DNA from 2 places in the Streptomyces sp. NPDC051555 genome. Region 1 is predicted to be linked to the other one. Evidence: riboswitches for the same ligand, from Rfam matches in the RefSeq annotation. Region 1 holds a riboswitch; the other holds the start of a gene.
The links. A riboswitch is a leader RNA that binds a small molecule or an ion and turns the genes downstream of it on or off. The one in region 1 is predicted to bind cobalamin.
Positions count from the first base shown of each region.

Region 2: it holds a riboswitch for cobalamin, as region 1 does, so the genes downstream of both, ACIBEA_RS39520 (DUF4430 domain-containing protein) here and ACIBEA_RS04735 (CoA-acylating methylmalonate-semialdehyde dehydrogenase) in region 1, are expected to answer to the same signal.

Region 1 is NZ_JBITDP010000002.1:23,375-30,435, reverse strand. It holds gene ACIBEA_RS04745 (enoyl-CoA hydratase/isomerase family protein) at 1-822, opposite strand, end outside; gene ACIBEA_RS04740 (acyl-CoA dehydrogenase family protein) at 819-1,964, opposite strand; gene ACIBEA_RS04735 (CoA-acylating methylmalonate-semialdehyde dehydrogenase) at 1,969-3,468, opposite strand; cobalamin riboswitch at 3,678-3,864, opposite strand; gene ACIBEA_RS04730 (short-chain fatty acyl-CoA regulator family protein) at 4,002-5,408, opposite strand; gene aceA (isocitrate lyase) at 5,731-7,061, shown strand, end outside.
Region 2 is NZ_JBITDP010000034.1:41,850-48,910, reverse strand. It holds gene ACIBEA_RS39530 (4'-phosphopantetheinyl transferase family protein) at 1-648, shown strand, start outside; gene ACIBEA_RS39525 (immune inhibitor A domain-containing protein) at 708-3,044, shown strand; cobalamin riboswitch at 3,096-3,249, shown strand; gene ACIBEA_RS39520 (DUF4430 domain-containing protein) at 3,290-3,778, shown strand; gene ACIBEA_RS39515 (ABC transporter ATP-binding protein) at 3,919-5,544, shown strand; gene ACIBEA_RS39510 (phosphatidylinositol-specific phospholipase C domain-containing protein) at 5,606-6,667, opposite strand; gene ACIBEA_RS39505 (esterase/lipase family protein) at 6,791-7,061, opposite strand, start outside.

The sequences.
Region 1 (7,061 bases):
CAGGGTCACCTTCAGCGCCGTGGGCGACTTCGTCAGGAGCAGGTCGGCCGCCTCCTTCGCGGCCGGTGCGCCGCTGGCGCGGAGCCGGTCCAGGATCTCCTCCACGGTGTCCGCCGCGTAGCAGTGGTCGATCCACTCCCGGCGGGCGTGGAGCCCGCCGCCGGGCGCGGGCACGACGTACCGCTCCAGCACCTCGTGCACATCGGCGTGGGCGAGGTCGGCGGACAGCTGCGGCAGCAGCGCCGCGGGTACGAAGTGGTCGGCGAGGCCGCACAGCAGTGCGTCGGCGGCGTCGACCGGCGTGCCCGTGAGGGCGAGGTGCGTGCCCAACTCGCCGGGCGCCAGCGTCAGGAGGTAGGTGCCCCCGACGTCGGGGACGAAGCCGATGCCGGTCTCGGGCATGGCCACGCGGGAGCGTTCGGTGACGATCCGGACGCTGCCGTGGGCGGAGATCCCGACGCCGCCGCCCATCACGATGCCGTCCATCAGGGCGACGTACGGCTTGGGGTAGCGGGCGATCCGGGCGTTGAGCCGGTACTCGTCGCGCCAGAAGTCCGCCGAGGCGGTGGAGCCGCTGCGGGCGTCGGCGTGGATGGAACGGATGTCGCCGCCCGCGCACAGGCCGCGCTCGCCGGCGCCGCGCAGGACGACGGCCTCGACGGCCGGATCGTGCTCCCACGCGGTCAGTACCGCGTCGATGCGCAGGGCCATGGCGTGGGTGAGCGCGTTCAGCGCCCGGGGGCGGTTCAAGGTCACGTACCCGACCCGTCCCTCGGTGTGCAGGAGGACGTGGTCGGCGCCTTCGGCGGCGGTGGGGCTCATCGCAGGGCCTCCGTGAGTCCCCGGGCGACGATGATGCGCATGACCTCGTTCGTTCCTTCCAGGATCTGGTGCACCCGCAGGTCGCGGAGGATCTTCTCGATGCCGTACTCGCTGAGGTAGCCGTACCCGCCGTGCAGTTGCAGGGCCCGGTCGACGACGGAGTATCCGGTGTCGGTCGCGAACCGCTTGGCCATCGCGCACAGTTGCGGGGCCAACGGGTCGCCCTGGTCCAGCGAGGCGGCGGCCTGGCGGACCAGCGCGCGGGCCGCGGCCAGCTCGGTGGCCATGTCGGCGAGCCGGAACTGCAGCGCCTGCGCGTCCAACAGCCGTGCCCCGAAGGCCTCGCGGTCGGCCAGGTACGCCAGGCTGCGGTCCAGTGCGCTCTGCGCACCGCCCAGCGAGCAGGCGGCGATGCCCAGGCGGCCGCCGTTCAGGCCGTTCATGGCGATGCGGAAACCGTCGCCCTCGGCGCCGAGCCGACGGTCGGCGGGAACGCGGACGGCGTCGAGGACCACCTGCCGCGTGGGCTGGGCGTTCCAGCCCATCTTGCGCTCGTTGGGGCCGAAGGAGAGGCCGGGGTCGCCGCGTTCGACCACGAAGGCGGAGATCCCGCCCGAACCCTCACCACCGGTGCGCGCCATGACGACGTACACCTCGGCGGCGCCGGCGCCCGAGATGAACTGCTTGACCCCGCTCAGGACGTAGTCGTCGCCCACCCGTTCGGCCCGGGTGCGCAGCGCGGCGGCGTCCGACCCGGCGCCCGGTTCGGTCAGGCAGTAGCTGCCGAGGGACCGGGCCGAGCACAGCGCGGGGAGCCACCGGTCGCGCTGGACGGCGTCGCCGTAGCGGTCGATCATCCAGCCGACCATGTTGTGGATGGACAGGTACCCGGCGATGGAGGGGCACCCGGTGGCGAGGGCCTCGAAGACGAGGACGCCGTCGGCGCGGCTCAGCCCCGAACCGCCGTGTGCCTCGCCGACGTAGACGCCGCCGAGTCCGAGGTCGGCCGCCTTGCGGAGCACGTCCACCGGGAAGTGCTTGTCCTGGTCCCAGCCGACGGCGTACGGACCGAGCTGCTCCTGCGCGAAGTCGAGCGTGACCTCGGCCAGGGCGAGCTGATCGGGGGTCAGTGTGGTGGTCACCGGCTCAGCCCATCGTCGGGATGGTGAAGCTCGCGCCCTCCTTGGCCCCGGAGGGCCAGCGCGAGGTGACGGTCTTGGTACGGGTGTAGAAGCGGATCGAGTCGGGGCCGTGCTGGTTGAGGTCGCCGAAGCCGGACCGCTTCCAGCCGCCGAAGGTGTGGTAAGCGACGGGGACGGGGATGGGCACGTTGACGCCGACCATGCCCGCGCCGACGCGGCGGGTGAAGTCGCGGGCGGTGTCGCCGTCGCGGGTGAAGATGGCGACGCCGTTGCCGTACGGGTGCTCGGTGGGCAGCCGCAGCGCCTCCTCGTAGTCCGCCGCACGGGCGACGCACAGCACCGGACCGAAGATCTCCTCGCGGTAGATCCGCATGCGCGGGGTAACGCGGTCGAAGAGGGAGGCCCCCGCGAAGAAGCCGTTCTCGTGCCCGGGCAGGGTGAACCCGCGTCCGTCGACGACGAGTTCGGCGCCCTCGTTGACCCCGATGTCGACGTAGCGCCGGACCCGGTCCAGCGCGTCCCGGCTGACCAGCGGGCCGAAGTCGGCGGTGGCGTCGTCGGAGCGGCCGATCCGCAGGGTGGCGATGCGCTCCTTCAGACGGGTGACCAGCGCGTCGGCGGTCTCCTCGCCGACGGGGACGGCGACGGCGATGGCCATGCAGCGCTCGCCGGCCGAGCCGTAGCCCGCTCCGATCAGGGCGTCGATGACCTGGTCGAGATCGGCGTCCGGCATCACGACCATGTGGTTCTTGGCGCCGCCGAAGCACTGGGCGCGCTTGCCGTGGGCGGCGGCGGTGGCATAGATGTGCGCGGCGATCGGCGTGGAGCCGACGAAGCCGAGCGCCTGTACCCGGGGGTCCGTCAGGAGCGTGTCGACCGCCTCCTTGCCACCGTTGACCACGTTGAACACGCCGGGCGGCAGCCCCGCTTCGAGGAACAGTTCGGCGAGGCGCAGGGGTACGGAAGGGTCCCGCTCGGAGGGCTTGAGGATGAAGGCGTTGCCGCAGGCGAGCGCGGGGGCGGCCTTCCACAGCGGGATCATCGCGGGGAAGTTGAAGGGGGTGATGCCCGCGACGACGCCGAGCGGTGAGCGCAGGGAGTGCACGTCGATGCCGGTCCCGGCGTTGTCGGTGAACTCGCCCTTGAGGAGGTGGGGGATACCGGCCGCGAACTCGACCACCTCCAGGCCGCGTTGGATGTCGCCGTGCGCGTCGGCGACGGTCTTGCCGTGTTCGGCCGACAGCAGTCGCGCCAGTGACTCCCTTTCGCCCTCGATGAGTTGCAGGAAGCGCAGCAGGACGCGGGCGCGGCGCTGCGGGTTCCACTCGCCCCACTCGCGCTGCGCCGCCTCGGCGTCGGTGATGGCGGCCTCGGTGTCGGCGCGCCCGGCGAGCGGGACCCGGGCCTGGACGGCGCCGGTGTTGGGGTCGTGGACGTCGGCGAAGAGGCCGGACGTACCGGTGGTGTGCTTTCCGCCGATGAAATGGGTGAGTTCGCGGACCATGGGAGCCTGCTCTCGTCAGGTGAGGATCCGGGGACGGCACGGCGCACCGGCAACCGGACCCGGGTCGGGTCCGTCGCGTGGGGTGCCGTGGGACAGGGCTGCCGGGGGCAGCCGAAGAGCTAGAGCGCGGGGGTCGCCGCTCGCTCCGCCGGATCACCAGGGTCGTGGGTACGGACCGGTGCCATGCGTGTCTGCTCCATCCTCGTGGACAACACGGAACGTTCCGCGGCCGGTAACCTGACTCCCGGATCACCGCGTGCCGTCCGCCCTACCGACGTGAAGCCGTCAGTGGCGTGTGGAGGGCAGCACACTCCCCGGTCACAGTGGCGGGACCGTGCCGGATTCACACCGGCTTCCCTGCACCGCGGACCTTGTGCCACGAACATATAGTTGGACGTCCTAGTAAGTCCACCCCACCTTCGCCGCCCCCACCTTCGCCGCCCCCACCTTCGCCGCCCTGCACCTCCGCCGCCCGCACCTGTCCGGTCCGGCCGGCCGGACCGGACCGGACAGGTGCAGACGGCCGGCCCGGCTCAATCGTCTTCGGCGACGACCGGATAGGGCACGAAGGTGCTGCTGTTCTCGTCGACCGCGAGCGTGCGGCCGAGCGGGGGAGCGGCGCGCTGGGGGCATTCGAGGCGTTCGCAGAGGCGACAGCCCATGCCGATCGGCGTGGCGGCCGAGGCGTTGGCGAGGTCGAGCCCGTCGGAGTAGACCAGGCGGGAGGCGTGCCGGATCTCGCACCCGAGGCCGATCGCGAAGGTCTTGCCGGGCTCGCCCCAACCACCGCGGTGCCGGGTGACGGCCCGGGCGGTCCACAGGTGGCGCGCGCCGTCGGGCATGGCGGCGATCTGGACGTGGATGCGGCCGGGGGCGGCGAAGGCCTCGTAGACGTTCCACAGCGGGCAGGTGCCGCCCGCCCGGGAGAAGTGGAATCCGGTGGCGGACTGCCGCTTGGACATGTTCCCGGCCCGGTCGACGCGGACGAAGGAGAACGGGACGCCCCGCAGGCGCGGCCGCTGGAGGGTGCTGAGGCGGTGGCAGACCGTCTCGTAGCCCAGGCCGAAGTGCACGGTGAGCTTCTCGATGTCGTAGCGCTCCTCCTCGGCCGCCGTGTGGAAGGCCCCGTACGGGAGCACCAGCGCCGCGGCGAAGTAGTTCGCGATGCCGATGCGGGCCAGCGACCAGGCGGCCGAGCCCTCCTCGAAGTCCTCCGAGGCGAGGGCGGACAGGCCCGCTCCGTGTTCGAGGAGCGCGAGTTGGGTGGCCATGCGGAACGCCTGTTGGCCGGGGAGCAGTCGCGGCGACAGGTGCAGGGTCCGCCGCGCGGGGTCGTAGCGGTGCAGCCGGTCGGCGTCCGGGGCCAGGCGTACGCCGTGCCGTTCGGCCAGCCGGTCCGCGAGGGCGGGCAGCACGCCGCCGGGGCGGATGCCGATCGCGCCCGCCAGCTCCTCGGCCGCGAGATCGGTGGCGTGGAGGTAGTTCTGGCGGCGGTAGAAGAACTCGCGGATCTCCTCGTGCGGCGCCCGGGGTCCACCGACGGTCCCCCCGGCCCTGCCGTCCGCGGCGTCCGAGAGCCGCTCCGTCAGGGCGACGTTGCGCCGCCCCAGGTCGAGCAGGACCCCTGCGACGGTCGGCAACCGCTGGACCAGCTCGGCCAGTTCGGAAGCGGAGACCCGGGCGGCCGTGATGTCGTCGGCCAGGGCCTCGCGCAGGTCCGCGACCGTGCGCGCGCCGTCCCGTTCCGCGAAGAAGCCGGGATCGACGCCGAACGCCTCCGTGAGCCGGAGCAGCACGGGCACCGTGAGCGGGCGCGAGTCGTGCTCCATCTGGTTCAGGTAGCTGGGGGAGATCTCCAGCCGGCGCGCCAGCTCGGCCTGGCTGAGCCGCCGCTCCTCGCGCAGCCGCCGCAGCCGCGCCCCCGCATAGGTCTTGCCCATAGTGCCCCCGTACCGCCTACCAGTGAGTAGGGAAGTGAGTGTAGGCGCGAAGGCGGACCGTGCACCCTTCGCAAGCTTGGCAATCACGGCGAAGAAGATGCGCAGAACGTGGCATGCGGCCACGGTTGATGGCACTCGGTGCCACTGTCAGAGTCGGACTGCGGCCAGGAAAGCCCGCTGAAGCGTCCGGCGGGCGCGGAGCGCGGACCGCGCAGCACGGTGTGCAGGGTGCACCGAGTGTCACCCGGTGACTCGTAGATGTCTCATTCGCACATTTCACATGTCCACTTTTTGACGTGACTCAGGGGAGACGGCCATGGCCATGCAGCAGGCTCAGGCTCAGGCTCAAGACCAGATTCCGGCTCAGGCTCGGGCTCAGGCGGGAACGACGACGGCGGCGGCCCGGGAACTGGAGCAGCGGTGGGCCGGCGACCCCCGCTGGGCGGGCATCGAGCGGACCTACTCCGCCGAGGACGTCGTCCGCCTCTCCGGCAGTGTCCGCGAGGAGCACACCCTGGCCCGGCGCGGCGCCGAGCGGTTGTGGCGCCAGCTGCACGAGCAGGACTACATCCACGCCCTGGGCGCCCTCACCGGCGGCCAGGCCGTCCAGCAGGTGCGGGCCGGACTCCAGGCGATCTACCTGTCGGGCTGGCAGGTCGCGGCCGACGCCAACCAGGCCGGCCACACCTACCCCGACCAGAGCCTGTACCCGGTCAACTCGGTTCCGCAGGTGGTCCGTCGGATCAACAACGCCCTGCTGCGCGCCGACCAGATCGCGACCGCCGAGGGCGGTACGGACACCACCGACTGGCTGGCCCCGATCGTGGCGGACGCCGAAGCCGGCTTCGGCGGCCCCCTCAACGCCTTCGAGCTGACCAAGGCCATGATCGCGGCGGGCGCGGCGGGCATCCACTACGAGGACCAGTTGGCCTCCGAGAAGAAGTGCGGCCACCTCGGCGGCAAGGTGCTCGTCCCCACCGCCCAGCACGTGCGCACCTTGAACGCGGCCCGCCTGGCCGCCGACATCGCGGACACCCCGACCCTGATCATCGCCCGTACCGACGCCCTCGCGGCCACCCTGCTGACCAGCGACGTCGACGAGCGCGACGCCGAGTTCTGCACGGGCGAGCGCACCGCCGAGGGCTTCTACCACGTCCGGGGCGGCATGGCCCCGGTCATCTCCCGCGGCCTCGCCTACGCCCCGTACGCGGACCTGATCTGGGTGGAGACGGGCACCCCGGACCTGGCGCAGGCCCGCGAGTTCGCCGAGGCGATCCACGCGCGGTACCCGGACCAGATGCTGGCCTACAACTGCTCGCCGTCCTTCAACTGGAAGGCGGCGCTGGACGACGACCAGATCGCCAAGTTCCAGCGGGAACTGGGCGCGATGGGCTACCGCTTCCAGTTCATCACCCTGGCCGGCTTCCACTCGCTCAACCACGGCATGTTCGACCTCGCCCGCGGTTACGCCGACCACGGCATGACCGCGTACGTCGACCTCCAGGAGCGCGAGTTCGCCGCCCAGGCGCAGGGGTTCACCGCCGTCAAGCACCAGCGCGAGGTCGGCACGGGCTACTTCGACCTGGTCTCCACCGCCGTCAACCCGGCCTCCTCGACCACCGCGCTCGCGGGCTCCACCGAGGAAGAGCAGTT
Region 2 (7,061 bases), on a different contig from region 1:
CTGCTGCCCGCGGGCCCCGACCTGTGGTTGGTGGACACCACCGGCTACCGGGCGCACGCCGCCCGGCACGCGCCCGGCACGCTGGACGCCCAGGAGCTGGCCCGGGCCGCCGAGTTCGTCCGGGCGGCGGACCGTGACGCGTACGTCTGCGCCCACGTGGCGCTGCGCCGCCTGCTGGGCGCCTACCTCGGCATCGCCCCGCGGGCGGTGACGGTGGACCGGGCACCCTGCGCGCACTGCCAGGAGCCGCACGGTCGGCCCGTACTGCCCGGCGGGGCACTGCACTTCTCGCTCTCGCACTGCCACGGGCTGAGCCTGCTGGCCTTCGCGACCGTCCCGGTCGGGGTGGACGTGGAGGAGGTGCCTTCGGCGCGCACGATCGCCGAGACGGCGGACGTGCTGCACCCGCGGGAGGCGGCCGAGCTGGCGGTGCTGCCCGCCGCGGAGCGGCCCCTGGCCTTCACCCGGGTCTGGACGCGCAAGGAGGCGTACCTCAAGGGGCTGGGGGTGGGCCTCTCGGAGGATCCGGCGGCCGACTACGTGGGCTCGGGGCCCGTTCCGGCCCTGCTCGCGGACTGGGCGCTGACGGACGTCCTGGTGCCGGAGGGGCACTGCGCGGCGGTGGCGCTACGCAACCCCTATCCGTGACCTGTGACATGTGAAATATTACCTGCGCCCCGGCCGAACTCCCAGAAAGGTCAGCCACGTTGCGCAGACTCGTCGCGGCAGGAGCGGCGATAGCCCTCGCCCTCCTCGCCACCCCCGCGCTCTCCCCCACCGCGCTCGCCGCGGTCCCACCCGCCCCCGCATCCCAGCTCGTCCAGAGCGAACAGGCGGCGGCCCCGCCGCCCGCACCCCTGGAACTACAGCGCCAAGCCCTTCGCCGCCAGGCCCTCGAAGAGATCGCGGCGGGGCCCGGCGCCGGGGCCGGAGCCCTGCGGGCCGAGCCGGACGGCACCCTCCCGCGCACCGCCAAGGTCGGCAAGCGCTACGTGGAGCTGGCCCAGGAGCGCAAGGACAAGGTGTTCGTGATCCTGGCCGAGTTCGGCGACCAGGTGGACACCACCACGCAGTACGAGGGCAAGCCGCGCTTCGGCGGCACCCCGGGCCCCCGGCACAACACCATCCCCAAGCCCGACAAGAGCGATAACCACACCCTGTGGCGCAAGGACTTCAGCCGGGCCTCCTACCAGCAGCAGTTCTTCTCCGACGCCCCCGGCGCGGTCAGTCTGCGCTCCTACTACGACCTCCAGTCCTCCGGCCGCTACGCCATGGACGGCCAGGTCAGCGGCTGGGTCAAGCTCCCCTGGAACGAGGCCCGTTACGGCACGGACAACTGCGCCGAACCCGGCCAGTGCCGCACCAACTGGGACCTGGTCCGCGACGCCACCGACGCCTGGTACCGGGGCGAGGTCGCCAAGGGGCGCACGGCGGCCCAGATCAAGGCCCAGCTGGCCGAGTACGACGTGTGGGACCGCTACGACGCCGACCACGACGGCAACTTCAACGAGCCGGACGGCTACCTCGACCACCTCGTCATCGTGCACGCCGGCAAGGACCAGACCTGGGGCGGCGGCGCCCAGGGCAAGGACGCCGTCTGGGCACACCGCTGGTTCGCGTACTACGACCAGGCCGGTACGGCGGGCCCCGCGGGCAACAAGGCGGGCGGCACGCCGGTCGGCGACACCGGGATCTGGGCGGGCGACTACCTGACCGGCGGCGAGAACAGCGGTGTCGGGCTCTTCGCCCACGAGTTCGGCCACGACCTGGGCCTGCCCGACCTCTACAGCTCGGACGGGGACAACAGCGTCAACTTCTGGTCGCTGATGTCCTCGGCCTCCTACCTCGGCAAGGGCCGGGGCACCACCGGCGCCTTCCCCGGCGACCTGGACGCCTGGAGCAAGCTCCAGTTGGGCTGGCTCGAATACACCGAGGCCGACGCGGGCCGCAGGACCAAGGCGGTGCTCGGCGTCTCCGGCTACAACACCGACGATCCACAAGCCCTGTTGGTGCACCTGCCACCCTCGGTGACCCGCACCGAGCTGGCCGATCCCTACGAGGGCGCGGCGCAGTGGTGGAGCGGCACCGGCGACTTCATGGACAACACGCTCACGCGCTCCGTCGACCTCACCGCTCTCGCGGCCGGCGCCCCGGCCCGGCTCGACGCCCGGGTCTGGTACGACGTGGAGCAGGACTTCGACTTCCTGACCGTGGAGGCCTCCACCGACGGCGGGACCACCTGGGCGGCGCTGCCCGGCACGGTCGGCGGCGCCGCCATCCCCGCGAAGGGGATCTCCGGCACCTCTGGCGGCTGGGCCGAACTCGGCGTGCCGTTGGGCGCGTACGCGGGCAAAAACGTCTCGCTGCGACTGCGGGTGACCTCGGACAGCAACACCCACGGCAAGGGCGTGGCCTTCGACGACCTGCGGATCACCGCGGACGGCCGCGAGCTGCTGCGCGACGGTGCGGAGCAGGGGGCGAACGGCTGGACGGCGATCAAGTGGTCGCGCACCGAGGGTCGTTACGGAACCGAGCAGCACCCGCGCGCCTACGTGGTGGAGAACCGGCGCTACACCGGCTTCGGCGAGTACCTCAGAACGGGACCGTACAACTTCGGGCAGGGCGACGACTCGGTGGAGTTCTACCCCTACCAACAGGGCGTGTTGATCTGGCTGTGGGACACCGCGTACAGCGACAACACCACCAAGGCGCATCCCGGCGGGGGCCTGCTGCTGCCGGTCGACGCCCGGCCCGGGGCGCTGCGGTTCACGGACGGGTCGCTCGTCAACGCGCGGGCGCAGACCTTCGACGCGACGTTCTCCCTGCGGCCGAGCGACCGGATCGTGCTGCACAAGGCGGGGGCGCCGCTGGTGGTGCCCGCGCGGCCGGGCGTGCCCGTCTTCGACGACCGGCACGGCAGCTACTGGAACGCCGAACTGCCGCAGGTCGGGGTGAAGGTGCCGGACACCGGGACCCGGATCGCGGTGGTCAAGGAGGCGTCGGGCGGGGCGCTGACCACCGTGCAGGTGAGCCCCTCGTCCTGACCCGAGGTGCCCCTATGATGACCGTGCACGGCCGTCCGGGCCCGGGTGACCGGATCCCGGCGGCAGTGCGATCCACAACTTCATGCGTGCGTGACCAGGGGAAGCCGGTGCGAATCCGGCGCTGACCTGCAACCGTGTGCGGCCCGCCGCCCCTTGGGGCGGCGGGCCGCGAGTCGGAGCACCTGCCACGGCACGCCGAATGCTTCCACTGTCATGGACTACAGCGCGAAGAAAGGCATCCCGCCATGCGCAGCACGCTCATACGCCGTACCGCCGTCACCGCCGCCGCCCTCGGGCTGGCACTGACGGCCGCCGCCCCGGCCGTCGCCCACACGACCGCCGCCCGCACCAACGCCCCGGTCCTGGTCCGGCTCACCGTGCAGGGCCCCGACGGCAACCTCTTCAAGGGCCTGGTGCTGACCAAGGGGCACGAGGTGACGACCGCGACCGGCGGCACCCACAAGTGCGACGGCACCAACGGCGCGCAGAACCCGAGCCCGGTCCCCACGCCCACCGCCGCCCTCGATGACGCGGCCCGCCAGCGCCACTTCGGCTGGGACGGCACCTGGTACGCGTCGTTCGACGACTTCTCGGTGGACACCGTCAAGAACGTCTCCGGCGGGGGCGCGGCGTACTGGAACATCTCGGTGAACGGCGTCTCCACCCCGGTCGGCGGCTGCCAGTTCAAGATCAAGACGGGCGACGAGGTCGCCTTCACCTGGACCTCCTTCTAGCGGCCGGCCGCGGGGATTCCTTCGGCGCGGGACGCGTGTGCTTCGGCGGGTACTCCCCGTCAAGGGTGTCGGTTACCATCCGAGCTACCTCAACCGACCTCTGTAGCCCCAGAGTTGGTCCGCACCGCCAAGGAATCCCCGTGATCAGCTTCGAGAACGTCAGTGTGAAGTACGACGACGCGCCCCGATCCGTGCTGCGGGACGTGAATCTGACCGTCGAGGAAGGCGAGTTGTGCCTGGTCGTCGGGCGCACCGGCGTCGGCAAGTCGACGCTGCTGGGTACGGTCAACGGACTCGTGCCGCACTTCACCGGCGGCACCCTGTACGGCCGGGTGACCGTCGGCGGTCGGGACACGGCCGAGCATCCACCGCGTGAACTCGTGGACCTGGTCGGTGTGGTGGGCCAGGATCCGCTCGACGGCTTCGTCACCGACACCGTCGAGGAGGAGCTGGCCTACGCGATGGGACAGCTCTCCGTGGAGACGGCCGTGCGGCGCGCGCGGATCGAGGAGACCCTCGCCCTGCTGGACCTGACCGGGCTGCGCCACCGGCCGCTGCACGAGCTCTCCGGCGGCCAGCAGCAGCGCGTGGCCATCGGCTCCGTCCTGACCGCGCACCCCCGGGTGCTGGTGCTGGACGAGCCGACCTCGGCCCTCGACCCGGCGGGGGCCGAGGAGGTGCTGGCGGTCGTCACCCGGCTGGTGCGCGAGCTGCGGATGACGGTGCTGCTCTCCGAGCACCGGCTGGAGCGGGTCGCGCAGTACGCGGACCGGGTGATCCACCTCCCCGGGGACGGGACCGTGGTGTCCGGGCGGCCCGCCGAGGTCTTCCGTACGTCGACGGTCGCGCCGCCCGTGGTGGAGCTGGGGCGGCTCGCGGGCTGGACCCCCCTGCCGCTGTCGGAGCAGGAGGCGCGCCCGGCCGCGGCCCGGCTGCGGACCCGGCTGGCCGGGCGGATACCGGCTCCGGTGCGCCCCGCCGCGCCGACGGGCGGGGGCGAAGCACTGCGGGCCGGCGGGCTGACCGTGACGCACATGGGGCTGCCCGCGGTGCACAAGGTGGACCTGGTGCTGCGCGCCGGGGAGGTCACCGCCCTGATGGGACCCGGCGGCTGCGGCAAGTCCTCGCTGCTCCACGCCCTGCACGGGTCGGGGCCGCGGCGTTCCGGCACGGTGACGGTCGGGGGCGAGGGAGGCCGGGACCCCGGGACGCTCCCGGCCGCCGAGGTCCGGCACCTGGTCGCGATGGTCACCCAGACGCCCACCGACCTGCTGAGCCGGGTGACCGTACGCCAGGAACTCGCCCAGGTGGACGCGGAGTCGGCCGCCTCCGGCGTGCGCTCCGCGCGGGAGCTGCTGGACCTGCTGGCGCCCGGGGTCGACGACGCCATGCACCCGCGGGACCTCTCCGAGGGCCAGAAGCTGGCGCTCGTCCTCGCCGTCCGGCTCTCCGCGACGCCGGGGGTGCTGTTGCTGGACGAGCCGACGCGCGGCCTGGACCACCGCGCCAAGGCGGCGCTGATCCGGATCGTCGACGAGCTGGCGGCGCGGGGCACGGCGGTGCTGATCGCCACGCACGACGTGGAGTTCGCCGTGCGGGCGGCCGACCGGGTGGTGCTGATGGCGCAGGGCGAGACCCTCGCGGACGGCCCGGCCGCCGAGGTGCTGGCGACCTCGGAGACCTTCGCCCCCCAGGTCGCCCGGATCCTGGTTCCGCTGTCCTGCCTGACCGTGGAGCAGGTGGCGGGGATGCTGGACGGTCCGTGACCCGGCGGGCCGGACCCGGCCGTCGTCGCGGGCGGCCGGCCGGCGGCCGTCCGGCGGCGGGTCAGCCGCGCGGCACCACGCTCGCCAGCACGGCGGGCAGCGGGTACCAGTCGGCCGAGACCACGGAGGCGTGGTACTGCCCGGCGAGCAGGGCGACCCGGTCGCGGGCCTGCGCCTCGGTGGGCCGGGTGCCGTCGATGGCGGGCGCGACGCCCTGCGCGTCGGTGGCGATCAGCAGGTAGTGGTTGCGGTCGTACCAGCCGGTGTCGATGGCGGGCGCGATGTAGGCGCTGGCGTCCCCGTCGAAGACCACGAACCAGGGGCGCAGCGTGGCGTCGGCGTAGCGCGTGCGGGGATCGCCGGCCTCCGCCCGGTGCACCGCGGGGAAGGCGGCGGCCTGACCGAGCCGTCCGGCGGCGGCGAGGGTGCGCAGGTGGGTGGCGTACTCGCGGTCGGTCCAGAGGGTGTCGGCGCCGTTGCCCTCCTCCACGGTGCCCGGGATCAGCTCGATCAGGAACTTCCCGGCGAGGTCGGAGCGGCTCGGCCAGGCTCCGGCGCGCGCGGCGCTGTCCAGGTCGGGGTGGCCCGCGGCCAGGTCGCCGGGCCGGTAGAGGGCGTCGCCCAGGCGGGCGCCGAGCAGCGCGTCGAGGTCGGCCGGGCCGCGGCCCAGGTTGGCGGCGAAGCCGTCCTTGAGTTCCATCTTGAGGATGACCGGGCGGTGGCCGGGGTGCGCGTCGTGCCAGCTGCGCAGGTCGGCGAGGCAGCCCGCAAGGTTCTGGTTGCGGGACTTGGTGCGCAGTTGGGCGGGGGTGGTGGCGTTCTCGCAGTTGTTGTCGTTGCCGATCGGATTGCTGTGGGAGACCCGCCAGGAGCTGCCGAAGAAGTTGGTCCACACGTCGAGTTCGAGCATCGCGGCGCCGGAGTCCAACGCGTCGGCGAAGTAGGGGTACTTGGCCTTCTCGTAGGCGTTGTGCACGCCGACGCCGGTGGACCCGGCGAAGGGCAGGCCCGCGCCGGGGACCGCGACCGGCGCGGGGGCGGCGCCCGCCGCGGCCGGGGCGAGCGCGAGGACGACGGCCAGGGCGGCGGTGACCACCGCGGCCGTCCGGTTGCGGGAACTCATGGGCTTCTCCCCTACGGGTCCAGCCGACGCCGGTGCGGCGGCAAGTCGGCTGGAGCGTAAGGGAGTTGGGTGAAGAAGGGGAGGACCGCGAGTGGCCCGCGGGTGGCCCGGGGGCGCCGCGGCCTAGGGGCAGGTGACCGTCCAGGTCACCTTGACGTGCCCGTCGTCGTCCCCGTAGAAGTCGTTGGTCCGGGTGCCGGGACGGTCGGTGTAGGGGTCCCAGGCGACGGTGCCCCGGGCGACCAGGTCGTCGGCCGAGGAGGCGTCGTGGTCCCAGAGGTACACCCCGATCTCCAGCGGGGCCGGGCCGCCGTACGCCGCTCCCGTGCCGACCTGTTGGTAGAAGTACGGGTCGGGATCGGTGCGGGCGCCCTTGTTGGGGAAGGTGGACGGA